DNA from 2 places in the Ignatzschineria sp. LJL83 genome. Region 1 is predicted to be linked to the other one. Evidence: riboswitches for the same ligand, from Rfam matches in the RefSeq annotation. Region 1 holds a riboswitch; the other holds the start of a gene.

Evidence for each region. A riboswitch is a leader RNA that binds a small molecule or an ion and turns the genes downstream of it on or off. The one in region 1 is predicted to bind thiamine pyrophosphate.
Region 2: linked by a shared signal. The riboswitch ahead of ACYSN2_RS08025 (thiamine phosphate synthase) and the one ahead of thiC (phosphomethylpyrimidine synthase ThiC) in region 1 are both predicted to bind thiamine pyrophosphate.

Annotation. Positions count from the first base shown of each region.
Region 1 covers NZ_JBTXLY010000006.1:122,552-138,680, forward strand. Annotated here, with positions in the region: gene ACYSN2_RS05520 (LysR family transcriptional regulator) at 1-631, opposite strand, end outside; gene ACYSN2_RS05525 (DoxX family protein) at 826-1,242, shown strand; gene ACYSN2_RS05530 (RidA family protein) at 1,384-1,860, opposite strand; gene ACYSN2_RS05535 (c-type cytochrome) at 2,002-2,409, opposite strand; gene ACYSN2_RS05540 (flavin monoamine oxidase family protein) at 2,420-4,006, opposite strand; TPP riboswitch at 4,368-4,479, shown strand; gene thiC (phosphomethylpyrimidine synthase ThiC) at 4,739-6,526, shown strand; gene ACYSN2_RS05550 (Ogr/Delta-like zinc finger protein) at 6,609-7,286, opposite strand; gene ACYSN2_RS05555 (branched-chain amino acid transport system II carrier protein) at 7,352-7,717, opposite strand; gene brnQ (branched-chain amino acid transport system II carrier protein) at 8,021-9,361, opposite strand; gene ACYSN2_RS05565 (CorA family divalent cation transporter) at 9,585-10,607, shown strand; gene ACYSN2_RS05570 (hypothetical protein) at 10,697-11,116, opposite strand; gene rhlE (ATP-dependent RNA helicase RhlE) at 11,496-13,058, shown strand; gene ACYSN2_RS05580 (hypothetical protein) at 13,102-13,257, opposite strand; gene ACYSN2_RS05585 (DMT family transporter) at 13,384-14,232, opposite strand; gene ACYSN2_RS05590 (aromatic amino acid transport family protein) at 14,663-15,967, shown strand; gene ACYSN2_RS05595 (YcgJ family protein) at 16,065-16,129, opposite strand, start outside.
Region 2 covers NZ_JBTXLY010000011.1:2,958-19,086, forward strand. Annotated here, with positions in the region: gene ACYSN2_RS08010 (ThiF family adenylyltransferase) at 284-1,333, opposite strand; gene ACYSN2_RS08015 (thiazole synthase) at 1,839-2,609, opposite strand; gene thiS (sulfur carrier protein ThiS) at 2,611-2,820, opposite strand; gene ACYSN2_RS08025 (thiamine phosphate synthase) at 3,061-3,708, opposite strand; TPP riboswitch at 3,763-3,871, opposite strand; gene ACYSN2_RS08030 (extracellular solute-binding protein) at 4,428-5,537, shown strand; gene ACYSN2_RS08035 (AEC family transporter) at 5,784-6,704, shown strand; gene ACYSN2_RS08040 (sodium-potassium/proton antiporter ChaA) at 6,915-8,036, opposite strand; gene ACYSN2_RS08045 (serine endopeptidase) at 8,150-9,202, opposite strand; gene ispB (octaprenyl diphosphate synthase) at 9,676-10,650, opposite strand; gene ACYSN2_RS08055 (hypothetical protein) at 10,897-11,826, opposite strand; gene ypfJ (KPN_02809 family neutral zinc metallopeptidase) at 12,079-12,960, opposite strand; gene ACYSN2_RS08065 (ankyrin repeat domain-containing protein) at 13,098-13,781, opposite strand; gene ACYSN2_RS08070 (NAD-dependent succinate-semialdehyde dehydrogenase) at 14,222-15,613, shown strand.

The sequences.
Region 1 (16,129 bases):
CAAATTCCCAAGGAAGTGGAACGCTTAATTCCGGAAACTTCAGCCCAATACATTGATGGTTATGCAGTTCTTCAATAGATTTTGGCATGCCATGAATTTTGAGGTATTCAGGAGAAGCGATAAGTTTAAAGCCGGTATCGTGAAGATATTTCGCAACCACGCGATCATCTTTCAGATCGCCGATACGAATGGCTAAATCAAAAGCTTCTTTCGTAAAATTCACAAATTGATTGCCGAGGGAAATCTCCATTTTTAAGGAATCTTTATACTTTTCAAAAAAGGGTTGAATGCGAGGAATTAACACCGTCATCCCGTAACTATCCGGCATTGTGAGCTTTAAAACGCCGTGCGGTTGTTCGCTATTGGTGAGCTCACTTTCCACATGTTGAATATTCTCAATCGCCGTTTTACAAACATCATAATAACGCAACCCTTCTTCCGTTAAACGCATCGCTCTTGTGGAGCGGATGAAGAGTTTTAAAGAGAGTTTTTTCTCAAGGCGGGCAATGGCTTTACTAATAGAAGGCGGCGTTGTGCCAATTAAAATTGCCGCTTCCGTAAAGCTACTGCATTCCGCAGTTTTACAAAAAATATGGATATCTTCTAAATCCACTTTTTTAAAAGTATTCATCAGCAAACTCCTTTTTTATAAATAAAACAACTATTTATCAATGTGTTATCTATTTTGCACTATTTCCAAATAAGAAATAAAGATTTTCTTTTGTTCCGTATTAAGGGCTAAAGCGCTTTTTTATAATAGCGCTGATTTTGTAAAGGGCTGAACAGATTGGCTCACTTTAAAATAAATAGAAAAGGAATAAGAGAATGAATCCAAATGTTTGGGTAAAAAATATTTTTGGAAATGCCGGCATTCAGGCGATTGCCACATTAGTAGGCCGTGCTTTATTAGCATATATCTTTATCATTGCCGGTTGGGCGAAGATTGGCGGATATGCCGGAACGGCAGCGTATATGGAATCACAAGGATTGCCGGGAAGTTTACTCTTTTTAGTGATTATTTTAGAACTCGGTGGCGGGCTTGCGATTCTATTGGGGTTCCAAACTCGTTTTGTGGCGCTCTTTTTAGTGATCTTTAATATCTTAACGGCATTCATGTTTCACGGCGCACCTGATGATGCGACGGCATTCATGAAAAATATCTCAATGGCAGGTGGATTTATCTATCTGATGATCTACGGCGCAGGAAGTTTGAGTATTGATCGCTTTTTAGAGAAAAAATAGAATCAATTCGATCTAGAAGGCTTCTAATAAAGACTCACAAAAAAGTCGTTTGCTTGAAAAGGCAAACGACTTTTTGTCATTTCATTTTTACATCATATTCAGTCATGGTTCAGTTACTACTGAGACATTACTTTACGGTAATTATTTTACGGCAATCACTTCAATTTCAATGAGCCATTCCGGAAAGGCTAATGCCGCAACTTGAAATGCAGAACGTGCCGGCACTTTCGCTTCAGCGCCTTCGGCATTGCCGTAAAATTGTGTGTAACCTTTCATAAAGCCGGCAAAGTCCATTTTTCCAAGCTCAGGGTCCGCCACTAAATAGACTTGCATTTTAACTACATCCGCCATCGTTAAGCCTTGTGCTTCAAGGGTTTCTTTGATGGTGTTTAAAATGCCGATAGTTTGCTCTTCTGTGGAACGTGCGAAAGTACCATCTTCAAGTTTTGGCGGAACAACGCCGCTTAAATAGTACGTTCTAGCATCACTTGGTACAGAAACAACGGGAGAAATCGGGAAGCCATCTGGTGTTGATGTTCTTTCAATGGTGTTTGCCATTGCGCCGCTCATAGAGATGCCGAGCGCTAAAAAAATCGTTGCGAGTTTTTTCATAATCATAGTTTAATTCCTTTTTGGGTTATGAATTCTTCAGGATAAAATCTTAATAAAAACCTGAGTGATGATGAAGTATGAACACTCAGGTTATATTAAGATTATCTATAATGGCATGAATGGCCTATATTTAGACTTTATATTGATTTAGTTAAGATCGTTATATTCATAATCTGGAATCCGTAAAACAGTAATTTCTTGAGGAGTTACGGGATCATCGTGATAATTACCAAAATCACCTCTGACATAATTAATCACATTGGCGATCTGCTCGTCATCTAATACGCCTCCTAATGCTGGCATGCCGTTAAGTCCATACAGTACGACGATTTGTGGATATGCCTTACTAGAAAGTTTTTCATTATTAATAAAGCTTGGATACATTCCAGCACCGATAGCGCCATTGCCATCAGGCATATGGCAACTTGCACAAAGTTCCAGATAAAGCTTTTTACCATCTTTTTCTGTAAAAGAGGCTGCTTGTATGGTATTTGTCATCAATAATGTGCTTAAAGTAGAGATTAATATTGCAGTATTCTTTATTTTGATTCTCATAGTAATCTCCTTATAGACGTTGAGAAGCATGTTCGTTCAGTTGGCGAATCGCATCTAAAGCAGAGAGAATAGCGCCTTCTTGCCATGCGGGAATATATGAAATATGCTCGCCAGCAAGGACAGTTCGATTATCCATCGTAGAGACATTTTTAAAGTGTTTCTCACGGGTTTCAGTCGTCCAAAGTCCGTAACAACCAAGGGTGAAAGGCACACGATGCCAAGCCACAGACATTGCGCTTGAAAATTCCTCACGTCCTTGAGGGTGAATTTTTACAAATGAGTCTAAGGTTTTTTCTAAACGGTCTTTAGGAGATAAAGATGAGAATTTAAAGGAATTTGGACCAAAGAGATATGAGGCTAATACAACACCTTTACCTTTTGAGAGGTAATCATTACTTGGGTATGAGATCAATTCAATGGGCAGATTAGTAAGGGAAATTCCGCCATAAATCTGATCATCCTCTTCCCAGAATCTGCGGTTAAACTCAATTCCCGATTTATAGCTCGTTGCATAGTGAACCGAGGAAATCCCCTCTTTCACCTTGTTGGAAAGGTTATTTTCAATTTGTGCCAGAATAGAGAAAGGAATCGTACAGACACACCAATCTCCAGAGACTTCTTTGAGAGCGCCATTATTACTCTGATCTTCGTAAGTGACTGTTACTTTTTCATCATCTTGTAATATTTTAGTGACTTTTGCTTGGTAGGTCACGATGTCACCGATCGCTTTTCCCATAGCTTTAGGTAGCTGATCCATTCCACCCACTGGTTGGAAAATTGACGGAGCATAACTATATTGGAAAATACCGGATAAATGAGACCATAATCCAGATTGCAGAAGATTATCGAGGGTAATTGTTTTATCTACGGGAATACCACCATGTAGCGCATTAGGATCTTCTTTCCAACCACGATCACGAGCAGCACTCATAGGTGTGTAGCGGTAGTTTTTATCGAGAGCACCCCAAGACTTTAGAGATTCTAATAACATCTCTTTATTCTCTTGAGTGATCGGTTCGTCTAATTTATCCTGATAAACCGCTTTCGCTAATAACTCATTTGTATGCCCTTTATAGTCGGCAAGAATATCTCTAAATCTCTGCGGTTTTCCCTCAAAAGCTTGAGAGTTATGTAAGTACGCATTTTGATTAAATTGTTGGAATGGTTGCATTTTGACATCAAACTCACGAGCGTAATACATATATCCTTGATGATGATATGGAACGCGCCAAGGACCTGGATTAAAATATTGCCCTTTTGCATAGGTACATTCTTGAGTATCGCCCCCTAATTCCGTATAGCGATCCCCGCCTCGAAGGGTCCATGCTCTCCCACCAATGCGATCGTTATATTCAATAATTTTAACGTTATAACCTACTTTCTGTAATTCATAAGCGGCCACTAATCCTGCAAGACCAGCTCCTAATATTAAAACAGTTGCGCCTTTTGGGGCTACTTTCAGGCTTGGAATTCCTGTGAAATCACTTTCCTGCGCAAGACCTATAGACATCATTGAATTATAGAGAGCGACACTACCAGCAGTTGCGCCAATCATTTTGAGAACAGTTCGGCGTGTTAATTGATTATTATTATCCATAAAACCTCCTAGCTTTCGGTAAAACGTTCAGATCTAGATGAAGTGCTTCTAGAAGAGGACGTCGTAGTGATGAAATTTTTCATAAAAAAATGAAAGATCCCATAAACTTGATAGGATTTATGAATTACATGGATAATGTTGTTATTTTTCATGCGGTTATGAGTTTTATAAATCTGTTATCAAGTTTTTTTAAATGCTATTACATATATTGATTTAGATCAACATTAATTATGTGGTTGATGGTAAAAATAGTCTTTTAAATGAATAGGATAAGTTAGTTGTTGTTACATGTGGAGAGTAGTTTTTGGTTGGTGTACCTCCAATATTTGCATTCCCCAAAAATAGCAGTTATAACTAATGTTCATTTCACTGGGGGTGTCCGTGCTGCGGGCTGAGATTAAAGCGAATGCGCTTTTAGACCCTTTGGACCTGATCTGGCTCATACCAGCGTAGGGAAGTAACCTTGAACGAATTGTCATGAGCCTTATGCCGTTTCCGGCGTAAGGTTTTTTTATGCAAAAAATATCGTAGGTTGAGAAGAGGTTGTTTATTGTTTGGAAATCATGATTCATGATGCCTTTAATGAATGATGGATCATCAATAATGGATTAGCTGATGGAATCTCATAGTCTTTCATTCAATACCCATGACAAACTCACGATTTTAACTTTGTTCAAATTTCTATTACGTCGCCAAGATCTCGTCTTTTATTCATTTTAAAGGAGAGGTTTTATGTCACAGACAAACATCACATTAATGAAGCAATTTCCCAATAGCCGCAAGGTGTATGTGGAAGGCAGTCGCCCTGATATTCAAGTGCCGATGCGTGAAATTACGCTCAGCGATACACTTGGTTCAAAAGGGGAAATCATCGAAAAAAATGCCCCATTTCGGGTATATGACACGAGCGGTCCTTATACCGATGAGAATTACAGCGTGGATTTAACTGCGGGACTGCCGGCATTAAAACGTAATTGGGTATTTGAACGTGGTGATGTAGAAGAGTACGAAGGGCGCGTGAAAAATGCCCGTGATGATGGTTATAAGCGTGAGAATGATCCTCGAATTCATGAAGGCGTTTTCCCGGGATTAAAGCGTAAACCACTTCGTGCAAAGTCAGGACAGAATGTGACGCAGATGCATTATGCGCGTAAGGGAATCATTACGCCGGAGATGGAATTTATCGCCATTCGTGAAGGCTTAAAGCCGGAGTTTGTCCGTGATGAAGTGGCGATTGGTCGAGCGATTATTCCTTCCAACATTAACCATCCGGAAGCAGAACCGATGATTATCGGCAAAAACTTCCAAGTGAAAATTAATGCCAATATCGGAAACTCGGCGATTACTTCCAATATTGAAGAAGAAGTGGAGAAAATGACGTGGGCAACTCGTTGGGGCGCTGATAACGTCATGGATCTTTCTACCGGCAAGGATATTCATAAAACTCGTGAATGGATTATCCGAAATTCTGCGGTACCCATTGGTACAGTGCCGATCTACCAAGCGCTTGAGAAAGTGAACGGCATTGCCGAAGATCTCACGTGGGAAGTGTTCCGAGATACGCTCATTGAGCAAGCGGAGCAGGGCGTGGATTACTTCACAATTCATGCTGGCGTTTTACTGCGCTATATTCCGCTGACGGCGAATCGCGTGACCGGCATTGTCTCTCGTGGCGGTTCGATCATGGCGCAGTGGTGCTTGGCGCATCATAAAGAGAACTTCATTTATGAGAACTTTGAAGAGATCTGCAAAATCATGAAGCAATACGATATCTCGTTCTCGCTTGGCGATGGGCTTCGTCCGGGTTCGATTGCCGATGCTAATGATGAAGCGCAATTTGCTGAGCTTAAAACCCTTGGGGAACTCACGAAAATCGCATGGGAACATGATGTACAAACGATGATCGAAGGACCTGGTCATGTGCCGATGAATAAGATTAAAGAGAATATGGTCATGCAAGAAGAGCATTGTCACGATGCGCCTTTCTACACGCTCGGACCGCTCACAACGGATATCGCACCGGGATATGATCATATCACTTCGGCAATTGGCGCTGCTCAAATCGCTTGGTATGGCACAGCAATGCTCTGCTATGTGACACCGAAAGAACATTTAGGATTGCCGAATCGTGAAGATGTTCGCACCGGCGTCATTACCTACAAGCTTGCAGCGCACGCCGCAGATATCGCAAAAGGACATCCAAATGCGCAAAAACGCGATGATGCGCTCTCAAAAGCACGTTTTGAATTTAGATGGGAAGATCAGTTTAATCTCGGACTTGATCCAGAACTCGCACGTGAATATCACGATGAAACGCTTCCACAAGAAGCCGCAAAAGTCGCTCATTTCTGTTCCATGTGCGGACCAAAATTCTGCTCAATGCGAATCTCCCAAGATATCCGCAAAACCGCCCAAGCCCAAAACCTCGCTGAAGCACCAAACGAAGTTCGAGTAGCATTAGAAGGCATGCAACAGAAATCAGCAGAGTTTAAAGAGCAAGGACAGCAGATTTATAGTTAATTTTCTTAATAAAATTTATTGAAGCTAAGTGTAAAGAAACAGTAATAAATCAATGTTACTGTTTCTTTGTTAGAGATAAGTATTAGGAGTTTTCAACAAAATCTTGAGCCATATCAGCTGTTAAATCAGCACTAATAAATAGAGCAGCAGATTTTATGAATTGTTTCATATCACTAATATCTTTATCATCATGACGCCTCACATAATGTGTTTCATCATTGCCAATCCATGTAGCTGCTTGAGCTAAATTTTGTAATTTAGGAAAATCTGAAAGATATTCCAAGATAACCTTATTAAGCATAGATTTTTTAATAGATGATTCTTTATCAGGATTATGTTTAATCGCATAATCTTTTATTAAAAATTCGAGGGCTTTTCTGTACCCTATGCCCGCAATTTGATCTAAACCCTCTGATTCGGCTTTAACAGATTGAGAGTAGATCTGTATGAAAGATTTAGAAATTTGATTTATATCGTCTGGCAAATCGATTTTAATTGGAGGTCTATATAAGTATGGTTCGAGAATGAAGGTTGTTGCATCAGCACAAACATATTTTAAAGCAAAATAATTGTAACAATTTAAGTCAGCACACTGGAAGAATACCCCAATGTTCTGTTTTACATCTCTAGCCTTATTGTTGGAAGTAGCTATTAGGAATATAGGCTTCATCGTAACACCGCAATGGGGGCAATGATTAGGTGTAACTACTTCTAAGTTTCTTGCTTGGTCTCTATAAATTACTTCAATACTTTGTTTCAAAATAAATTCCTTACTTTTATAAAGATTAAGAATGACAACGATGTACTTAATGCTTTGAGTAAACCTTACTTTATATTAGTTATTCCTTGCCTCAAACTCAATCCCCAGCCAATCACTAATCCGATAATTGCCGGCAATATCCAACCCATGTTCACGTTTGAGAGCGGGAGGAGTTGGTCTATTGATATTGTAATTTGATGAACAACGGCATTGCCACTAATGAACGAAGGTGATGCTTTTAAGCCTTCGATGATTGCGATGATGAGCGTGAAAAACGTTGTGCATTGGTAGACGATTTTCTTGTGCTGAAAGAGCGGAGATAAGAACGCTAGCAGTACCAATGTGATCGCAAGCGGATAGAGGAACATCAGTACCGGAATTGAGATCTGGGTAATGGGTATAAAAAAACCGTTGGCAATAAGCATATAGATTAAGCTAAAACGACTTAATTAATATATCATTATGATATTTTGATTACTTTGCTGATACTTTATGATTAGTATCTGTAATCATTTTTATTAGGTTTTACTCGAGAAGGAATATTTTAATGGACAATATTGGAATGCTAATAGGGTCTGGAATAATGGTTTTTTGTTGCTATATCTTGCTAAGGAACTTTATTAGAGGAATCATTATGACAATTAAAATTAAAATTAAAATTAAAAGAATGGATCTGAAAGAAAAAAAGCGGAACTCCAAAGAATCCCGCTAATTTTAAATTTGATTTTTAAAACCTAGTTTTTCTGTCTCAAGCTCAATCCCCAGCCAATCACTAATCCGATAATTGCCGGCAATATCCAACCCATGTTGACGCTTGAGAGCGGGAGGAGTTGGTCGATGGATGTTGTGATTTGATGAACAACGGCATTGCCACTAATGAACGAAGGCGATGCTTTTAAGCCTTCGATGATTGCGATGATGAGCGTGAAGAACGTTGTGCATTGGTAGACGATTTTCTTGTGCTGAAAGAGCGGAGATAAGAATGCTAGAAGTACCAATGTGATCGCAAGCGGATAGAGGAACATCAGTACCGGGATTGAGATCTGAATGATGGACGTTAAACCGACGTTTGCAATGAGCATGCTGATTAAGCTGAAAGCATGGACGAATGTACGGTAAGCGATTTTTGGGAATAACTCGTTGAACATCTCGGCACAAGCGCAGATTAAACCGATCGCGGTTTTCAAACAGGCAATCGTCACGATAATCGCTAATAAAATCGAACCTAACGAACCAAAATAGAATGTGGATATTTGCGCAAGGGCGATTCCGCCGTTATCTGAAAGTGGGAATTCGTTGAGGCTTGTTGCACCAAGATACGCAAGACTGCCGTAAATCACGCTCATTAATACAAGGCTGATAAAGCCGGCTTTAAAGGTATCTGTGGCAATTTGTGTCGTATCTTTTACGCCGAGATTTTTAATGGTATTGACCACAATAATGCCGAATGCTAGAGAAGCGAGCACATCCATTGTGTTGTAACCTTCGGTGAAACCTTTGAAGATCGGGCTTTGCTGATAGCTCTCTTGAACGGGAAGCAAGCTGATATCGCCCATGGGTTTGATAAATGCGCTGATAATCAAAAAGGCTAAGAAGATTAAAAAGAGCGGATTGAGCACTTTTCCGATCCACACCATAATTTTGGTCGGATTGAGGGAAAGAACCCACGCAAGAAAGAAGAAAGAGAGCGAGAAAATCAGCAAACCAAGCGCCATATATTCCGTGCTGATGAACGGCGTTAAGCCAATTTCAAAGGAAACCGTTGCAGTTCTTGGAAGGGCGAAGAAAGGTCCGATGGTTAAATAGAGAATCATCGTAAATATCAGCCCATATTTGGGAGAAATTCGGCTCGCTAAATCATATAAGCCATTACTTTTAGAGAAACCGATGGCGACAATTCCTAAAAAGGGTAAGCCAACGCCGGTAATAATGAAGCCTAATGTCGCAATTAACGTGCTACTTCCTGCTTCTTGTCCCATATGAACGGGAAAGATCAAGTTTCCCGCGCCGAAAAATAAGCCAAATAACATCGAGCCAATGGTGATGTAGGCTGATAAAGATAATTTATTGTTCATGAATATCTCGTACTGTTTGTGCAATCCCTTTTGGGGATAAAATGAACCGGTAGGTTTTGATAAAACGTTTCCGACTTTACTAAACTTTACGAGAAAGTGCTGAATAAATTTTATCAGCGCTCAATCTTGGCGCTTTTTCTAGGTAAAAACTTCTTTTTTAGGATAATTATGGCATGATAATCTCATTGAAGTATTTGGCAAGAAGCTGAATAGATGACATTTTATGATGAATATCAAGGGAATGATGATGCTAAGCTACCGTTTTGAGAATAAGAAGTTTGTGGCAGTGCCGGAATCGGAAGCGACTTTACATTGCTTTTCTTTTGCGGAGCTAGATTTACATCAGTCAGCGCATCCCTTTGGAATTCAAGATGCTTCAAACGCTCAAAAACAGAATCTTCAGAAGCATCTTCAAAAGTATTTAGAGAAAGAGAGCCATTTTCTCTTTTTGGCAGATACCGTGCTTTCAGCAAAAAATGATATGTTCATCGGACATTACGCCGATTACACGCTTTTAAGTTTACAGCTCAAAAACCATGAAGATAGCTCTAAAAACGAACCGATTGTTATGGTGTTTTATAAAGATTACACATTGCTGTTTTACGATGAAACGCTGGCAACGGCAGAAAGTTATATTCAACATATGAATAATACCTTCGGGCAACTTTCCACGATTGATGATCCGACGTTACTCATTCCATATGCGCTTATTCGTTACGATCTTTTAACGGATCGCCATTTCTTAAAAGAGATTGAGAATGAAGCGATGGAGTTAGAGTTATCGGTGACAACCGAATTGAAACAAGCGCAAAACACAATTTTGGAACTGCGGAAGATTTTATCGAACTATAAACATTATTATCTGTCGCTCATCGATCTCTTTGAAGATATGTCGGAAGATTATAAAGAGCTTCTTTCAGAAAGCGCGATTGATGATTATCGCCGGCTGACAAGTAAGCTCAACAGATTGTACAAATATACGATTTTGCTCAATGAATATGTGTTCCAAGTGAATGATCGCTTCCGCGCGCAGATGGATTTGAATCTCAATAAAACCATGCGCACGTTTACGATTCTCTCGGCAATCTTCATGCCCTTAACGCTCATCGCCGGCTGGTACGGCATGAACTTTGAAAACATGCCGGAACTTGCCCTTGAGTTTGGTTATATCTACGTGATCGCTTTCTCTCTGATGATCTTTATCGGCTCGCTTGTTTACATCAAAGTGAAAGGGTTTTGGAAGTGATAATTAATAATGCCCATCATTATGAAACGATGGGCATTTTATGATGTATCGAAGATGAGAAACTGAAAAAATCCCAAGATAAATTAATGTTAGTTACAATTTCTTCTCGTGAAATCAATGGTGTTATTACCACGACGACATTTTTGGAAGCGGGTTTCATCGGTAATGAACCAACCTTTTTCGGCTTTGCTTAAGTAATAAACGGTTTTGATGGATTCCACGGAATCATCGAGTAAGCCTGATTGTATTAAGGTGATTTTCACAAGATCAGGCGATTCATTTCGATTGGTTTCTTGTGATAACGTGATGGTTGAAAGCTCTTCTTCATCGATAAAAGAATTACCGGCAATCACAGCTTGAAGCGGTGTTGCGAAAGTCTCTTTTTCGGCAATTTTTGGTGTTTCGGCAAAAGTTGTTGTTGAGATTGCCGTGATTGAAGTCATTGCCGAGAATAAGATGATCATGGATAAACGACGTTTTTTAACGGGTTTTGTTTTTAAAGTATTCATCTGATTGATCCTTTTAGTGATAACTTTGTAAATAAATAGATTTAAACATCATAAATCAAATAGAATTTACGGCAATAGATATATCAAAACCTCAATTAATAATGAGCGCTTAAAAGTCGTTTAACAATATGATTGAAAAAGTATTTGTTTTTCTTAGAAAAGGGCAGAAAGATCTTATAAATAGATAGAGATTTTCTAGAAGATTCTCGGGAAATGGTTTCTTGTTTATAAATAAGGTGCTTTCAATTTATTTTTAACTTTATAATCAGCCTTTTACTCTAGGTTTAAAAAGTGTCTTTTAGATCATATTGATTCCGATCTATTGCCGTAAATTCGTGTATAGTGCTTCTTTCTTTTTTTAAATAGGTGAAATCTTTTTATGACATTTAAATCCCTTGGTTTGCGTGACGAAATCTTAACAGCGATAAGTGAAGCGGGGTATTCAGAACCAACGCCCATTCAACAGCAGGCGATTCCTGTTGTTCTGCAAGGTCGGGATTTAATGGCATGTGCGCAAACGGGCACAGGAAAGACGGCGGGATTCACTTTGCCATTATTACAATTAATGAGCCAAGAAAAGCCCCAGAATCATCAATCTAAAAAAGGGCATCGTGGATCGAATAAAAGACCGGTTCGTGCGCTTATTCTCTCGCCGACTCGTGAACTTTCGGCGCAGATTCATGAAAACTTACTCTCTTATAGTAAATACTTACCGCTTCGCTCATTAGTGGTATTTGGCGGTGTGAGTATTAATCCACAAATGATGAAGCTTCGTGGCGGTGTGGATATTTTGGTGGCAACGCCGGGAAGGTTATTAGATTTAGAGAAGCAGAATGCGCTCGATCTCTCGAATGTAGAATATTTAGTATTAGATGAAGCAGATCGCATGCTCGATATGGGTTTTATCCATGATATTCGTAAAATTTTAGCGAAGATTCCGGCAAAACGTCAGAACTTACTTTTCTCAGCAACGTTCTCAAAAGAGATTACAGAGCTAGCAACACGATTACTGGATAATCCGGCAAGTGTTGAGATTGAGCGACATAAAACCTCTTCAGAGCAAGTGACGCAAAATCTCTATTTTGTCGATAAATCCCGTAAGCGTGAGCTTTTATCGCATCTAATTGAGCGTGAAAACTGGGAGCAAGTATTAGTATTCTGCCGAACGAAACATGGTGCAAACCGTTTAACAGAATATCTCAATGAGAAAGGCATTGTTGCTGCGGCAATTCACGGCAATAAAAGTCAAGGCGCAAGAACTCGCGCATTAGCAGAATTTAAAACCGGCGATGTACGGGTATTAGTGGCAACAGATATTGCGGCGCGTGGAATAGATATTGCCGAGCTTCCTTATGTTGTGAACTTTGATTTACCAAGTGTACCGGCAGATTATGTGCATCGTATCGGAAGAACAGGGAGAGCAGATTCTACAGGGAAAGCGGTGTCGTTAGTCTGTATTGATGAGCATAAACTCTTAAAAGATATTGAACGCTTATTGAAAAAAGAAATTCCTCGTGAAGAGATGGACGGTTTTGCCGTAGATCCTTCGATTAAAGCAGAGCCAATTGAAACACGTGGTTCAGGCCGTAATGCGGGACGAGGAGCTGGTCGAAATTCAGGTCGTGGCAGAGGACGAAATTCGAATCAAAGAAGAGGAGAAGATTCTGCCTCACGTGGAACATCTAACCGTGGGTCTGGTAGCAGACATCGAAATGCGAATGGGGAACAAGCGGGAAGTCCGGAGAGATCGAACGGCGATGCAAGACGTTCAGCACAATCTGCTGAAGGCAATAAAGCTAACTTTAGATCAGGAAATCCTAGATCGGGAAGTCCAAAACCGGCAAATCCTAGAACAGCATCTACGGATAATACGAATGGAGAAAGACCAAAACGTCGCCGTAGAGCACCAAAGAATCATCGCTGTAATGCTGTGAAAGAGTAGTTTTTAAAAACTGTATTAAAAGCGCCGGCAATAAGACAAAATCTTATGCCGGCATTTTTGTTTCTAATTTTGAAAGCTTAGGAAGAACCGCAAAGAATCTCGCAATGAATGTATTGGAATAACTTAATAGGAATTTCGGTTTGAAATTCGAAAAAGGATCAATATTGCTGGCACGGGATTTATAGAAAAATGCAAGCATTCGACCCAGCCATGAATCAGCCTTTATTTCTTGATCTTATAACTGAACTTTCTTAAACCGATTTAACGATAATAATCGCGTGACAAAAATAAATTACACATCTTAAGTAAAGAATTTGCTTCTTATCTATTTCTTAATAACTAAGAAAATGCCGGCAAAGATCACGAGCGAAGCGCCGATCCAGCCCCAAATTCCTAAAGTTTCATTCCAGACGAAATGGGATAAGATCGCGCCAAATACGGCATTTAGATAGTAAAAAGGCGCAAGAATGGAAGCTTCCGTGAGCTGATTTGCTTTTGTAACCCAAACTTGCCCAAGAGAACCGAAAAGCCCCATTAAGAGTACAACGCCCCAAACAGACCAATCGCTTGGAAGCGTGAATCCGGTAAAGGGTGCCATTCCGAAAGAAAAGACAATGCCGGTCAATGCAAAGTAGAAGACGATTTCAGAACCGCCGGCAACTTCGCTCACTCGTTTAATAGCAACCATCGCTAACGCCACAAAAATGCCGGCAGTAAGAGGCAAGAAAGAGAGCCAAGAAAAGTGCGGTTTATCCATGCCGGAAAGCATCCAAACGCCGAGAAATGCCAAGATAAAGCTCGGGATTAATGTCCAACTTAAACGCTCTTTTAGCCAAATCATCGCTAATATTGGTACAAAAAGTGGCGTGAGCGATCGCAAAATGGTGGCGTCTGAAAGAGGAAGGAGCTTCAAGGAGAGAAAAATTAGCACCATGCCGATTTGCCCTGATAAGGATCTTACGGCGTGAAGGGGTAAACGTTGCAGAGAATTTTTCATCTCGCCGGAGAGATAAAATGCCGGCAATACCCAAAGGAGCATGAGAAAATTTCGGAAAAAGATAATCGTTGCAGTAGAAATATCTGCACTGAGCCATTTAATAGAGCTATCCATTAGAGCGAAAGCGATTTGGGAAATTACTACGAACATAATGCCGAGTAATAAATTTTGGCGCATGAGATGCAACCTCAAAGTAGGAAAGATGAACTATTGTAATAACTTTTCCGAATGAATGTTGCTAAAAATTAGGCATTTTAGATCAGGCGTTATTTTCGGTTTAATTGAGGAAGATTTCACTGTTAGTTTGAAACAACTTTTATATCAAAAGGTTGTGCTATCGAGTGAGAATCAGTAAAAATCTGTGAGTCTTTCATGCCCGCGATATCGGAGAAGTGAGCACTAGACATTCGTTTCCGACAATGCTTATATATCGAATTCATTAAAATTTATGAATATATGTGAGCCTTGGGTATAAATATGTGCCTTAAGGTTGTTTTTTAAATAATTGAGGCATTGCATGTAACATTTAATAACATCCTAAAAAATAAGAAAATTTCGGAATGTTATAGAAAGATGAATGTGATGAGTGTCGGGGGATATAGAAAATATGTCGACTGTAAGTACAGCTGGAAATATTGAAGTAGAGGAACAGAGCGCAGAAGGTGGTTTAGTTTCTAAAAAACTAACGCTTCTTGAAGGTATTGCAATGATCGTGGGAACCAATATTGGTGCCGGCGTTTTAGCAATTCCTTATGCGTCACGAAATGCCGGATTTTTCCCACTCTTATTGTGGTTAATTGTTATTGGTATTTTAACAACGATCACAATGCTTTATGTTGCAGAAACAACATTAAGAACCCGTAAACATCATCAGTTAAGTGGATTAGCGGCGCGTTATGTTGGAAAAATCGGCGCTTGGTTGATCTTCCTTTCAGTATGTGCGAACAGTACCGGCGCATTGATTGCGTATATGGCGGGAAGTGGACGTTTACTCAATGAACTCTTCGGTATTCCGAATCAACTTGGAAGTATCTTATTTGCAATTCCAGCGGTGGGCGTACTTTACATCGGTTTGAAAGCAATTGGTAAGAGCGGAAAATTCGTCAGCATGGCGATGATTGCATTGATTATCGTGCTCTCTTTCGCAAGCTTCTTCAACGACCATTCACAAATCTCTTTCTTAGCAGAAGCGCATTGGTCTTATATGATTCCGATCATCTATTTGGTTGTATTCAGCTACTCAGCACAATATATTGTACCTGAAATTGCACGTGGTCTTGCGCATGAGCCAAAGCTTCTTCCAAAAGCCATTATCATTGGCATGATCTGTACCTTTGTCTTATTGGCAACGGTTGCATTATCGGTAATTTCACTTGCAGGTATTGAAAACGTTGATGAGATCGCAACGATTACTTGGGGAACATTCCTTGGTCATTGGGCGGCAATTGTTGCAAACCTCTTTGCGCTTTGTGCAATGTTAACGTCTTATTGGGGATTAGGTGGAAGCTACTTCACGAATATCTTCGACAAATTTAACTTAGGTTCAGAAACGAATGTTGTGAGAAGAAGTATCGTACTTGCGATCGTATCTGTTCCCCCATTCGTGCTTGCGTACCTTGGACTCGTATCTTTCGGTCGTGCACTTGAATTTGCCGGTGCGGTGGGTGGTGTGATTTTAGCAATTGTGCCATTACTCATGCTTCGTGCAGCTCGTAAAACTGGGGATATCGTTCCTGAATGGCAGTGCAACAGCTTCATTACATCACTTCCTGTAAAAACGATTATCGTACTGCTCTATACTTTTACGGCAATCTACGCAATTACAGAAATGCTTTACAACACAAATATGTTAACGGAAGGTATGGATAACTTACTAATCCAACTCAATATGTTTGTGCCAAAAACTGCGTAGTCATCACTAGATGTGAAAACTTTAGAGATTAAAAAAAACTCGTTCGGGAAGCTGAACGAGGTTTTTTTAATGATTGAAACTCTTTTAGTTGAATGAATTACTGAAAGAGTTCAGCTGTATATTTAGGAGAAACGGCGCTTCTTTGACCTTCCGCGTTAAAGT
Region 2 (16,129 bases), on a different contig from region 1:
AAAGGTAGTACCCATTTTACGATGCACCTTTATAAATTTTTGTTACTAGGTTTAATTACAATATGTTTAATTTTAATAAGTGCTTTACACTTTGTTAGTTTTACAGTTATTTTCAAAAAAGTTTTCATCAAAATGATGAAACTCCTAGCACTTTTCTTAAAGTGTAGATTGATTAAAATCTAAAAAAGATCCCCAAAAGCAGTTCTTTTGGGGATTTTCTTATTCAAAATTTTTCTATCCTAAAACTCTCATCATTTTTCGATTAATGTTTATGAATCATCCATCACACCAATGATTCATAAATCTTTACCGCAGATTCAATATCTGCCACATCATAGACAATCCCTCTGCCATCATGAAACAGAATCACACGATTGTTCTCCAAATGGATATTAAGAAAGTAATCATTATATTGATAACGAATACCGGCATTTTCGAGCTTTTCCTTAATTTGCAGAAGATCTAATGGCTCCACTTCTCGAATCATCACAGAACCATTCCCGCAAAGCCGTTGTGCTTCTCGAGTTTTCACATGAAGATCAGGGAATGTCGGGTGCTTTCCGCATGTTGGGCAATCAGGGTCTTTGAGTTTTTCTAGCTGAACATTTTGCAGATGAAAATCCCACAGATCGAGCGTGACTAATGATTCTCTCATTGCCGGTATTTTCGTTAAAGAAGATTCGGCGAAAAACTTCATCGCTTCACTCGTTTGAATGCCGGAGATGATTTGCAAAATAGGCTGAATCACGCCCACAGAACTGCAACTATCTTGTCTTTCTAACGGCAATGATCCTAAAACACAGCGCAGACAAGGCTTCGCGGGTTTGCCTTCTTTATTTGGGAAATTAAAGTTATAACTCATGCCGTAACTTTCAAGCGCCGTTCCGAAAATCCACGGCATTTTTAGCTTATAACACGCATCATTGATCAACATTCGAAGCGTTAAATTATCCGTGCCATCAAGTAATAGATCATGCCCCTGAATCAAGCTCTCAATATTATCCGATGAAACATCGGCAATATGTGTATGAATCTCAATGCCGGAATTAATGGCTTCTAAATGATTTTTCAGCGCAATCACTTTTGGCAGAGAACATTTTGCATCTTGTTCAGTAAAGAGCGTTTGCCGTTGTAAGTTTGAAGCTTCCACAAAATCCCGATCAATCAATGTCAGCGTTCCAAATCCGGCTCTTGCTAATGTTTCCGCATGTTGCGAACCCAAAGCACCACAACCTAAAATTACGACTTTCGCATTCTGAAATGCTTGAACGCCGGCATTACCGATCTTATGAAATCTCGCTAACCGGCTATAACGATCGTTAAATATATCCATGATAAGTTTCCATGAAAAATCCTTATTTAAAGAGTTTTTATTTAATATGGTGGAATAAGGAATACAATTTTAAAGCTAACAATGATGAAGCGATGTTCTGCGGGCACGCTCTTGTGAAAAACATGCAAACTTTCCCTCCCGCCACACATCAGCTCTAATATCATAAAATCAATTTAAGAAAACTCATTGATAAACAGAAGTTGAATTATCGCTGGCTCGAATGCTTGCAAGATTTTATCAATCAAGCGCCCGCATGAAGAGAATCTCGCTTCTCAACATGAAACTATTTCGCAAAAATGTGCTTCTGAATAGATACCATCATTTCGGTTTAAAAATCTCAAAAGGACGATTCTCGCTGGCGCGGGATATTCAGAAGAATGCAAGCTTTCGATCCAGCCACGCATCAGCTCTTATTACGTCATCTCTGACATCATTCCTCAAAACTCAGCATTAATAGATAACGCCGAGTTTTTTGAAGGTCAATATCGTTCTATTCATCCAATAATCAGCTTGTGATTAATCCTGTTAATGGACTACTTGCTGTTGCCGTAGTTTTAATCGGCATGCGTTTAGCTTCATACGATAAGCGCCCTGCCTTTGTGGCAAGATTCATCGCTAAACTCATTTTGATCGGATCTTCACTATACGCAACCGCACTATTCATCAATACGCCATCGGCGCCAAGTTCCATTGCAAATGCCGCATCCTTCGGACTTCCAAGTCCGGCATCAACGATCACCGGCACGGTTGCTTGCTCAATAATATGGCGAAGATTGATGGGATTAATAATCCCAAGCCCGCTTCCAATCGGCGAAGCGCCCGGCATAATTGCGTGGCAACCAAGCTCCTGCAATCGGCGAGCAAGCACCACATCATCGGAAGTATAAACTAACACCGTCATGCCTTCCGCTAAGAGCATTTCTGTGGCACGAAGCGTTTCCACAGGATCTGGTAACAATGTTTTCGGGCAACCAATAATTTCTACTTTGATCATGTCGCAAAGCCCTGAAGCATGTGCAAGCTTCGCCGTTCTTACCGCTTCTTCTGCGGTATTTGCACCAGCAGTATTCGGCAATAATTTATATTTTGAAAGGTCTAACGCTTCCAATAAATCCGGCTGATTTTCATCAAAGATATTCATACGGCGCACCGCAAATGTGAGCACTTCCGTTTCACTCGCTTCTACGGCACCTTTCTGCTCTTCAAAATTACGATACTTCCCTGTTCCCAAAAACAGACGTGAATTAAATTCAAAATTTCCTATTTTTAACGTCATATTAACCACCACCTACAAAATGTACGATTTCAAACTGATCACCCGAACCAATAATGGTTGTCGCATAATCTTCCTTTTTTACGACTTCACGATTTTTCTCTACGATAAAAAATCGGCGTTTGGTAAGCTCCAAATGCGCTATCAATTTTCCTACGGTATCAATTGATATTGCTAGCTCTAACGGCTCGCCATTCACAATAATATTCATCATTATTCAACTCCTTTAAATAATGGAATGTCTGTTTTTTTCGATCTGAATTTTTGAACTATTTTTCAATCTTTAAATGCTTCGATTCTTCAAGATTTTCCAAAAAATACGCTAAAAATCTACGATTAAAAAACTGATCTTTCATTGCGGGCGCTTGATTACTAAAAGCATGCAAGCATTCTCTCCCGCCATTAATCAGCCTTTTTAGTATTCCAATCTCAATCCCAATCTATTTCCATTTTTCTACCGAGAATTCTTCCCACAATACTCATCCATTTTTTCTCGCAATAACTTCGCACGAGAACGACCAAGTTCAATATCGAACTGATGATTTGTGACAGGAAACAGTGCCGACATTATCGCTGTGCCGGCAACAAAAGGGAGAACTTCCGCAATGCTTTCGCTATTGATTCCGCCGATAGCAATGAGCTTTCCACCATTTTGGGTGGCAATTTCGCCGGCTTCTTTTAAAACATCTATGCCGAGCGCAGGATAGCTCTTCTCACTGGTTCGGAAAATATGCCCTAAATAGCCATAATCATATTTTGGTAATTCTCTTTCAATGGCTCGCAAAGAATGAAACGATCGACCGAACTTCATTGCCGGAAACGCATCTTGCAACCTAGAAAGGTTTAAGCTTTTTTCAGTTAAATGAGTTCTTGGAATGCCGTAAGCATGGGCGATATCAGCTCGATCATTGATAATAAACTTCTCAAGCGAAAGCCCTTTTTCGGCAATGCGCTCAATCAATAATCCCAGCGCTCGGCTCGAACGAGATTTTTCCCGAAGCTGAACAAAATCCACATACGGCAATATCGCTTCGATCATCAGAACGAAGTTATCATCAGGGATATCGGGAAGATCACGAGTCACTGCGTGTAAAATAGTCATATATTCTCCATTGCAGAGAAAGTGAGACGCACAGCACAAGTGTCAAATTTGTATCGTAACGATTCGCCACTTTCCTCCGCTAGTATTAACTAGATCAGGTCATAAGAGTCCCGAAGTTACACTTCAATCTCAGCTGTTTTCAACAGCACCTCTAGGGGAATAACAATAAGCTCAGAGTATAAGAGATATAATTTTTCTCGGCAAGTTCCTTTTGAGGGCGATCAATATCCTTACGATTTCATAATGATTCCAGCGCTCGAAATATCCTAAAATGCCGTAAAATTTCCTTATCTCTCTTTTTTATGTTAAAAACACGAATAGATTTTTAAAATATTTATGAAAAATTATTTAAAAGATTTAAAAAAAACAGAGATCACCGTTTAAGATTTCCCAACTCATATTTTCTTACTTATATTATTTATATAAGTAAATTACAAACTTATAAGTTTACAAATTCATCAGGCTTCAATGAATGTCACTAAACTCCATTGAACTCCTTTCCTTTCAATAAGTTAAAATACTGTATTACAATCCTTTAATGCTCCTTTTCTTATCCATTAAAGTGACAATGAATTTCAAATCTTAAACAAGTATTTAGAAATGTGATCATTTTTCCTATTCTATTTTTATAAATTTCTTTATCTGATGTGATTTAAGATACGATTTATAAAAATAAGGATTTTATTCCCTCTTTCACATACTTTAGGAGGTTTTTCATAATGGGTTTCATTCGTCTTTTTAGTGCATTTATTGCGTTTTCCGCCATTTTCCAACTCTCTACATCCATTTCTATAGCGCAAGAAAAACAGCGAGAACTTAAAATTTATAATTGGGTTTCTTATATTGATAAAGAGCTCATTGCTGAATTTACCGAACAAACCGGCATTCGTGTAATCAGTGATGCATTTGATAGCAATCAGACATTATTAGCGAAAACGCTTACCGGCAATTCTGGTTATGACATCGTGGTACCTTCTGATTTTGCCGTAACCTATTTGATGGAAGCGGATCAACTTCTAAAGCTTGATCTGAATAAAATCCCCAACTACAAAAATCTTTGGCCGAAAGCTTTAGAGATGCTCAATACCTTTGAAGGAATTAATGATTATGCGATTCCTTATTTCTGGGGAACGACCGGTATTGGCTTTGATGCAAAGAAAATTGCTGAAATCGCACCCGATGCGCCAATGGATTCATTAGCCATAATGCTTGATCCTCAATATGCAAAACAGATTGCTGAATGTGGGATTTATATGCTCGATAGCCCCGCAGAAACAGTACCGATCCTCAACATGTATTTAGGACAAGATCCAGAATCTACCTCAAAAGAGGATTTGGCGAATGTTGAAAAAATGATGGCAGAAATTCGCCCGTATATTAAGAAATTCCATTCTTCAGAATATATCAGCGCTGTTGCAAATGGCGATATTTGCCTTGCATTAGGTTGGTCTGGAGATTTCTTTATTGCGAAAAATAGCGCTATTGAAGCCGGTCGTGATAATGATATTCAATATGCCATTCCAAAAGAAGGTTCTATCGTTTGGTTTGATGAAATGGTCATTTTAAAAAATGCGCAAAACGTAGATGAAGCCTATGAATTTATCAATTTCATGCTGGATGCTCAAAATAGTGCAAGAGCTTCGAATAAGATCATGTTCCCTACAGCCAATGAAGCTTCTTTTGAATTCCTAAACTCAGAATTAAGAGATAATCCGATTCTCTTTCCATCTGAAGAATCTTTAGAGAATACTCACATTAAACGCCCTTATTCAATGCCGGCACAAAAAGCGATTACACGTATGTGGCTCAAAATAAAAAGTGGCAGATAACGCTGTAGAGAATCTCAGCTAAAGCTTTAATCCCTATTTTCATCAAAACCTCATTCCGATCAAAAATGAGGTTTTTTATAAATAAATCAAAATTTTATACTTTAAGGAAACTTTAAGGAGATGCTTCTTTCAATCACAATTCAGCTTTCCTTATAGCAATTAGAGTAATAACCCATTTTATACGCTATATTCACTCATACGTTGATAGATTCTCTTTGTAGATATTTTCTTTGCAGGTATTTTGCTATGTTTGAAACACTTCTTTCTGTAATTCCCATCTTTGGGCTTGTGATGACGGGCTTTATTGCGAAACGTCTACTTCCAAGCCATGAGCTTTGGAAAGGGATTGAAGGATTAGTCTATTATCTCTTTTTTCCGATATTACTGATTTTAGAGATTTCAAAAGCAAATTTTGATCAGCCGGGATTATTCGGTGCGCTGATGGCGACCTTTCTCGCGACATTAGCTGTGAGTGGACTCGCTTTTGTGATTAAGCGATTTTTTACTATCGAAAACACGCTGTTCACTTCCATCTTTCAAGGTGGAACTCGCTATAACTCTTATGTATTTTTAGCACTTTCCCAATCGTTATTTGGTAGTGCCGGCATTGTGATTGCCGGTGTTTTCATGGCATATATGATTATCATCATCAATATTCTCTGCATTATGGTTTTGAATATTTACGGCAATAACCCGAGTGGCAAAAAGAGCTTCATCGGCATTATTATTGCGTTATTTAAAAACCCGTTGATTGTCGGCGCGCTATTAGGATTAATCGCTAACTTTTTTCAGATCTCATTTTCAGGTCCTATAAAACAGTGGATGTTTTATCTCGGAAGCTCCGCAACACCGTTGAGTTTAATGGCAGTTGGTGCGGGATTAATCATTATGATGGATATGAAGAAACTCAGCGGTGTCTGCTTAGCCATCGTTCTGAAGCTTCTCATTTTGCCATTCTTAACCATTCTATTTCTCTACTGCTTTAATATCTCCGGCATTCCCGCCGGCGTTGCCCTTCTCTTTGCAACCATGCCATCTGCCGGCAATGCCTATATTCTCTCAAGACAAATGGGCGGAGATTCCGATGCAATGGCTTCGATGATTACTTGGAGCACGCTGTTATCCATTATTACCATTCCACTCATTATGGGTGGATTTGGGTTTTAGAGAACTTTTAAAGAACATTATCAACAGACATAAAAAAGGACTTCAATGACATTACTGAAGTCCCTTTTTTATAGTGGAATCGATTTAAAAATCTTTCATTATGGCAATATCAGCTGATGCATAGTTGGTTCGAATGCTTGCATGCTTTTCAAAATCTCGTGCCAGCGGTATTGATCCTTTTAAGATGATTAAACAGAAATGACTATCACCTTAACTTCCCAGCAACAACATCAAATACGCGCCGAAAATCACTAAATGTGCAACGCCATCGACTTTGTTGGTTCTTCCGCTATCAAAGGTTGCTTGGCAGAGAACGAATAGTCCAGCGAGAAGTACCACATCTGTGATCGGTAAACCTAGAATGATTTCGTGTCCTGTCATCAGCGAGATCATTACAACTGCCGGAACCGTGAGAGAAATCGTCGCTAATACCGAGCCGAAAAACATATTCACTGCTCGTTGCAAATCATTACGTAAAACTGCGCGCATTGCGCCCAATCCTTCTGGTGCAAAGATGAGGATTGCGACGATTAATCCCGTTAATGCTTTTGGCGCATTGAGGTTGGTTAAGAGCGATTCTAACGGCATTGAATCCACTTTTGTAATCGCCACAACCGACACTAAATGAATCACAAGCCAAATTCCATGCCATAAATTAGAATGCTTAGAAGGCACGCCTTGATCGTGCTGATCTCGGTCTTCATGCTCATAAATGAACAGGCTTTGATGCGTTCTTGTCTGAATCACAAGGAAAACGGCATAAAGAGATGCCGATAACATCGCCACAAAAATCAGCTGTCCGCTACTATACGTTCCGCCGGTCATAAAGCTCGGCACGATCAAAACCACCAAAACGAGTGGAATAATCGCCGTCGTATATTGCGTAACGCCGGCAAGATTCACGTGTTGCGTTTTAAATTTACGTCCGCCAAGCAGAAGCGCAACGCCGACAAATCCACTGATCACAAGCATAATTAATGAATAGAGCGTATCTCGCATTAACGTTGCGTAAGGATCCACTTCTCCCGGCGCAAGATCGGTGCTTGAGGACATTACCGCCGTAATTAAGCTTACTTCTAAAATGACTACCGACAAACTCAAAATCAGCGAGCCGTAAGGCTCTCCCAATCTATGAGCGAAAATATCCGCATGTCTTACCACACTAAATGCGCTATAGAGAATTGCCACAAGCGAAATGAGGTTAATCACAATCAAAAACGGCGTCGATTTTGTACCACCAAAAAACAGGTCAAAACTAATGACCGCAATCGCCAGCAGAACTGCATATTCCTTATGCCTTGTGCCTTTTAGCTTAAAGCCAACATCACTCATTTAATAACTCCCTTTAATTTATATCGTTCTATTTTTACTATTTAATTTATCTAATGACTTCTTATCTGTTTTTGATTTGGCTTGTTTTGATTTGTTTGATATTTCATTCATACCTATTCATCAACAACGCTATTGGCATCTTTCTTGCCACATGAAGCACAAAAATTGAGAAACGCATTTTTACGAACATGACAATGCGAACAGCGTTGGAAAAGATTAATACCGCAATGTGGGCAGTAATCAATTGCCGGATTTCGATAGTTAATGCCTCTTTCGCAAGATGGACAGAGCGATTTATCAATGCGCTGTAAAACAAAACTGTAATTGAGCATCTTTCGGCGTTCATTATCGCTGACGGATTCTTCCGCTTTTTGTCTTTCCCGATAGCGATTAAATCCTCGAATCGCATAATATCCGCCGGCGCCGGTCACGATAATTCCCACACCAAACCGAACATAACCGCCGTAACTGGGAAGATACGGCACTAATTCAAAGAAGAAAGCGAACATCGCAAAGAAGATAAAACCCCAACTGAAAGGCCAATATTTCCCTTTCCGGCGTTTCACAAATAACCACGTTGCAAACAGCAATAACGGCAAAGTAATGGCTAGTCGAATGAGAAATTCATAGAGCTGAGATTTCTCATAAGCCTTGTAATAATCATTTGATGCTTCTGTTTCTAAATTGTAGATTTGCGAACGAACTTCTGAAATTTGATGATTATATTGTTGTAAGGAAATCTGCAATTCTGAATATTTCGCTTCCACCACAGAAACGCTATTTTTCAGAAGTTCTAATTGTTCGGTACGAGTAATAAGCTCAGAATCTCTTTCAGGATCTAAGGTTGCGGTACGAGTTTTAAGCCAGTTCTCAAAGACATCTTTGCGATTTTGATAATTCAATCTCTCAAGCGCAACTTGTTCACTCAAAATCGAGGCTTCTTGACGCAAGATTTCTTGCTCTTGAATGAGCTTATTAAGCGTCTTATCGGTATTCTCATATGCCGGTTCAGGATAGAAATCCCGCATCACTAACGGCTCGCTCATCAACGGCAAATCCTGAATAATTTTGCCACCTAAGCCAATTAAAAAGGAAGCAAATAAGATCGCAATTAACCACAGAAGACGATTAAACCACTTTTCCGTTCTACGCCGAGATTTTCCCATGAGATTCCTCTTTTCAAAGCATCATTATTCGATCTATTAATTATCGTTTGTATCTGTGGTTTTTGATACTACTTTTGTCAATAAAGTTTTAAATAGCATTTTGAAAGGGATTTTAGATTAATGGCTGTTAATCGTTTTGTCATTTTGTCGTTTTATACCATTTGCAGCAGAACCACGGCGGGAGGGAATGCGTGCATACTTCTATCAATCACTCGCCCGCAGTTGGTCATTTCGTTTTACTTAAAACTCTAAAAAGCACGAATCCTGCTGGCACAAGATTGACAAAAAACTGCAAATATTCGCCCCAGCGATAAATCAGCCTCCTTTTGAGAAAGAAATCCCTCTTACAGAAAACTTGCCGGCAAGTTTATTCCCAGCAATGAAAAAGGATAGTGAATTCACTATCCTTTTCAATCTGCCACTAACCTGAGATTCCGGTAAATACCGAGAAATGCCGGCAATCTAATAATTCATTAGTGTTTACGAATTACCGCATAATTTGCTAATGTTTTTAGCGCTTCTTTATATGGCGATTCAGGAAGCGGGTTTAAGGCTTCGATGGCTAATTCTGCTTGTTTTACCGCAACGTTATGCGTGTAATCTAATGATTTTGTGCGTTCAACGACTTCTAAGATTGATGCGAGTTTTGAGATGTCGGCATTCACTAATGCATCTTTAATCAATTCCGCTTCTTCCGCTGTTCCTGCACGCATTGCGTAGATTAGTGGTAATGTTGGCTTACCTTCGGCTAAGTCATCGCCGGTGTTTTTGCCCATCTCTTCGCTACTTGCAGAATAATCTAAAATATCATCGACAAGTTGGAATGCCGTTCCTAAATACATGCCGTAAGTCGCAAGCGCTTCAGCGAAATCTTCTCCGCCCGCTTCTCTTGTTAAAATGCCGGCAGTTGCACCTGATGCTTCAAAGAGTTTCGCCGTTTTGGAATAGATCACGTTCATGTAATTCTCTTCCGTTGTATCTGGATCGCCGATATTCATCAATTGCATCACTTCGCCTTCGGCAATGATGTTCGTTGCATCTGAAAGAACATTCATGATATCCATTGAATTCAGGCTCACCATCATTTGGAAGGAACGAGTATAGATAAAGTCGCCGACTAATACCGCCGCTTCATTGCCCCAAAGTTCATTCGCTGTTTCACGGCCACGGCGCATATCAGAATGATCAACAACATCATCATGAAGTAACGTTGCCGTATGAATAAATTCAATGAGCGCTGCTGCCGTAATATGCCCTTCGCCTTGATAACCCGCAGCACGCGCCGCAAGAAGCGTAATCAATGGTCTAATGCGCTTTCCACCGGATGAAACAATATATTGTCCCACTTGATTGATCAACACGACATCGGAATGAAGAGCAGATAAAATCTTCTGATTTACTGCAGCGAAATCATCTTTTGCTAGCGTTTGAACGGCTTCTATAGACATTGAATGAATACCTTAAAATGTAAAATAAAACGGGTTACGAAAGGATGAAAACGCTTTCAAATGGCTTTCATCACGCTCAATATGGTCACTATTATAATGCTTATTTATGACAAAGGTAGCCTTCTTTCCATCTTCCCAAACAAAAACCTCAGCTTTCAAGGGCTGAGGTTTTATTGAATGAACATCTTTTACAAAAAAAGCGATTAATACACAATTTTTATTCTATGAATAAGATCACTGCTCTTATTATTGTTGCAGATATTTCGCATCCGCATCAGGACGATTTTGATAGCTGATTTCCGGCAATAGTTTATCGTTCACTTTCGTCAGCTGATTACAGATTCTGCCGTAAAAACGATAGCTCGTGTCATAGCACTGCGTTACTGCCCAAAGCTTTGGCATGGATTGATGTAGTTCTTTAATTTCTGCTTCTACATGCGCTTTTTCCGCAAAGATCGTTTGATAAGAAGCATTCGCTTCAAGGGCTGCCGGCAATGATGCTTGTAAACGAGCGTCTAATTCCTTGCCACTTAACTTTTCAGCACTAAGTTCTTTCTTCGTATCTTTCTCGATATCGCTTGCTAACCCTGCTAAGTCTTTCGTTAAGATTTCAAAATTTGCATCTAATTCCACATTTTTTTGCAGATCACGCTCATATTGCTTAATAAGATTTTTCACATGTTTATCGAGCGCTTTATCATTCAGCGCCATCAACGTACCATCGGCTTGTTGATAGAATCCCGGCATCGCTTCTTTGCTATTGGCAAATAGCGCCGTATGCGTTAAAACAGATTGCGAATTATCCCAAATGCCGACAAATTTCGGGAGATTTTCCTCCACAATGTTCCAATTGCCCTTCTCTTCAGAAGCAATCACGGTGGAGTTAAACGGTTCTGAATCTTCCCCATTTAACGGCGTGTAAATTTGAATATCGCCAAAATTTGTCAAATATTGATAACGTCCATCACGATATTTAAACATTCCTTCAATATCGTAAATCGATAATGTGTCATTAATCGGAGAAACAGATTTAATACGGCTATTGGTAATTTCAATGCCGGAATCCGCCGTTCTTAATTTCTTAAGCGCTTCCACATCTGGTCCATTTGGCTGACATGCGGCTAAAAACAGTGCCGATCCCGCCACCAATAACGTTTTTTTCAAAGGATTGTTCATATCTATTTGCTCCGACTTAGATAAAAATTCATGCTGTATCAAAATGAATTTCTACAATTTTATAGAGTGAGTTTTATATCGTTTCATACTTAATTTAGAAATCAATATAACAGAATTTTTACGAAATATTACGTCTGAGATGACGTCTGTGAAAATTTCTATTGTTGCTTTAACAATTCATTCTGTCTATTCATCTATCTAATATTATTCATTTTTCAAAGAACATTGAATCATACGTGTGTACAAACGCTTTTAACGCGCTGAAAACGTATCGCAAGCGGCTATTGAACCGCTATTAAATCCTCGCATGAACCATTCTTGTCGCTCTTTAGAAGTGCCGTGTGTAAAGCTATCCGGCACCACAACACCGCGAGATTGCTTCTGTAAACGATCATCGCCAATTGCTGCTGCCGTATTCATGGCTTCGGCAATATCATTTTTCTCTAATAAATTTTGATCTTCAATAGATTTTCCCCAAATGCCGGCAAAGCAATCGGCTTGTAGCTCAAGTTTTACCGATAACTTATTCGCTTGAACCTTGCTCATTCTTGCTTGTTCTTGACGGACTTTGGTGCTAATTCCTAATAAGTTTTGAACGTGATGCCCGACTTCATGAGCGATCACATATCCTTGTGCGAAATCGCCTCCGCCACCTAAGTTTTGCTTCATATCTTGGTAGAAGCTGAGATCAAGATAGACTTTCTCATCAGCAGGACAATAGAAAGGTCCCATTGCCGATTCGCCGTAACCGCAAGCGGTATTCGTTACGCTGTTATAAATCACTAAAGTCGGCTCACGATAACGCATCTGATTCTCTCTAAAACGAGGAATCCACAGATCTTCTGTTTTCGCCAAAGCCACAGAAGTAAATGCCGCCATTTCGGCTTCTTCACGAGTTTCCTTGTAGGGCACTGTTTGCGTTTGCCCTAAAGGAAGCTCGCCATTTAAGATTGGTGTTAAATCAAAACCAAAATATCCTGCGGCAATAATAATGACTAAAATCGCAAGTCCACTTTTACCTTTCAGTTGCATGGGAATTCCGGCACTTCTTCCGCCACTTCTACGATTTGGTTGATTTCGTTGTCCTCGGCGATCTTCTACATTTTGACTTCGGCGTTCATTTTCCCAGCGCATGGTAATTATCTCTCTTAATCATCAATAAAAGAGCAATTATGCCGTCTTTCACCGCAATAAAAAAGGGATCTTATAAGATCCCTTCTTAAAATCGCTTTCTAATAGATTTCTAATGTCTTTCTGTTCTCTACCACTGATTATTTCGCACCATACTTTTGTAATAGCTTGATCATTTCCCTATCATTTCTTGCCTGCGCATGAGTCAATGCTGTAACGCCTTTTTTATCAGCAATATTGGGATCTGCACCGCCTTGAATTAAAGTTTCCACAATATCCACATAGAGTTTTGAACCATTGCCTAAAATCACGGCTTCCATCAGTGCTGTCCAACCGAGATTATTAATATGATTAGGATCTAATCCCGCATCTAACAGAATCTTCACTGTTTCTAAATGCCCTTTTTCCGCTGCCGGAATAATCGTTGTACCGCCGTAACGATTGATATCTTGAATATTTGCACCATTTTCTAACGTCATTTTTAAAATATCGTTATAACCTTGTGCGCCGGCTAAAAGATAAGGCGTATCTTGAATATGATCCTTTGCATTCACATCTGCGCCGGCATCGATTAACAATTTTGCGGTTTTTACATCATTTTGCTGTGTTGCGAGCATTAAAGGCGTTCTTGCTTGGCGATCTCTCGATTCAAGATTTCCCGGCTCTTTCAGGATCAGCGCCACCTTTTGATGATCTTTTTGGGAAACGGCTTGATGTAATTCTCGATGATATTCTGCAAAACTCATAGTACTTCCTAAAATAGTGAACAATCCTATCCCCAAAATGAGGCTTAACAGTTGCTGATATGTGCTTTTAGTACGCATTTTTATTACCTTTATAAAACAAATGGTTACTTATTTACTCTATTTAAGCTAACACAGATTATTCCTCGAAAAAGGTAAACATTATTAAAAGTTATTCAGTAAGACACAATCTATTTCGCCCTCAAAAAATATAATGCATACAAACTGATAGATTCTATTTCAGTTTTAATATTTGAAGGAAATGTCAAAAAATGTTATTAATTGCATGCAACATACAACATTAAATGCTCCATAAAAAGCGCTCGGAAACAATCTCTCCTTTCAGAAAAATTACTTAGAGATTCTCTTCGAATTACTACCTTTTTAAGGTGCTTTATTTTATGATAGGAACGATCTTAGAGGACTTCCTCAAACTTATTCACATACAAGCATAAATCAATGGTTATTACCATGAACTAGGGAATGCTTCAAAACACAATATTCATTAAAAGGAGAAATTAATGAGCGAACTTATTATTGTTACGAATCCTGCAACAGGTGATGTTCTTGCAGAAATTCCTGCGGATAACGCAGATGTTGTAAATGCAAAACTCAAAGCAGGACACGAAGCATTCAAAACTTTCACAAAAACAACTGCCTATGAGCGTGCTGCGCTTTTAGACAAATGGGCTGAGTTAATTCTTGCAAATAAACAAGAACTTGCTGAAATCATGACGAAAGAAAATGGTAAACCACTTCCTGAGTCAATTGGTGAAGTAGGTTACACTGCTAGCTACTTAACTTGGTACGCTGAAGAAGCAAAACGCCTTTACGGTCGTTCAATTCCTGCGGCAACAACTTCTAAACGCCTTTTTGTAACACAACAAGGTATCGGTTTAGTTGCAGCAATCACGCCATGGAACTTCCCAGCGGCAATGATGACACGTAAAGCAGGTCCAGCACTTGCAGCGGGTTGTACTTTCATCGTAAAACCAGCTGAAGATACACCATTAACAATGATCCGTTTAGTAGAACTTGCTCATGAAGCAGGGATTCCTAAAGACGTTGTACAAATCGTTAACGGAAAAGGCGCGGATATTGGTCCACTTTTCACAGGTAGCGATTATGTTCGTAAAATCACTTTCACAGGTTCAACGCCAGTTGGTAAGCTTCTTATCAAACAAAGCTCTGAGACTGTTAAAGGTGTTTCAATGGAACTTGGTGGTCATGCGCCATTCATCATCTGTGAAGATGCAGACATTGATTACGCAGTAACACAAGCGCTTGCTTCTAAATTCCGTAACGCAGGTCAAACGTGCGTATGTGCAAACCGTTTCTTAGTACACGAAAGTGTTGCTGCTGAATTCAGCGAGAAATTTGCTGCTGCTGCGCGTGCACTTAAAGTGGGTAACGGTATGGATGCAGGCGTTGATGTTGGTCCTGTGATCAACAAAAAAGGTTTCGATAAAGTTGTTGAGCAAATCGAAGACGCAAAAGCAAAAGGTGCAACTGTTTTAGCTGGTGGTACAACAAACCACAGTAATGAAAAAGGTTACTTCTTCATTAACCCAACAGTTTTAGGTAACGTAACGCACGATATGATCATCATGCAAGAAGAAACTTTTGGACCAGTAGCGCCAATCGTCACTTTCAAAACGTACGAAGAAGCTGTTGAAATCGCAAATAACACACCATTTGGTTTAGCTGCGTACTTCTTCACAGATAACTACAAACGCGGTATCTTCTTCCAAGAAAACCTTGATTTCGGTATCCTTGGTTGGAACGACGGTTTACCAAGTACTGCACAAGCACCATTTGGCGGCATGAAAGAGAGCGGAATCGGTTCAGAAGGTGGTATCGAAGGAATTCAACCATACCTCGAAACAAAATACCTCTCAATCGGTAATATCTAATCTGAAAGATCAGATCAATATCTGATATCAAGATAAGATAAAGTATCAAAGAAAAGCGAGATTTTAATAATCTCGCTTTTTTTGTTTCCGTTCTTGTTTCTCTTTCTTGTTTCGTTCTTATAATCGCTTTTTGGGGAAATATCGATATCAATATCTCAATTTAAATAACCACAAAACTAAAGAGCACCGATACTGCTGGCGCACGATATGAATAAAGAATACAAACATTCGTCCCATCGATGAATCAGCTTCTGTTCTACCATTAAACTTCCTTACGCCGATTTCACTATACGATTCTTTGCATTTTTCTTTCTAATGACCTGTTTTTGGGGAAATATCGATATTTCGCTTTAAACAGCTAAAAGCACCAATACTGCTGGCGCGCGATATTAATAAGAATGTAAGATTTCTACCCAGCGATGAATCATCTTCTGTTCTACCATTAAACTTCCTTAAACCGATGATTCCCTTCCCTACTCTTTTCCTTCTCTCAAATACAACAAAACCCCAAAAGCC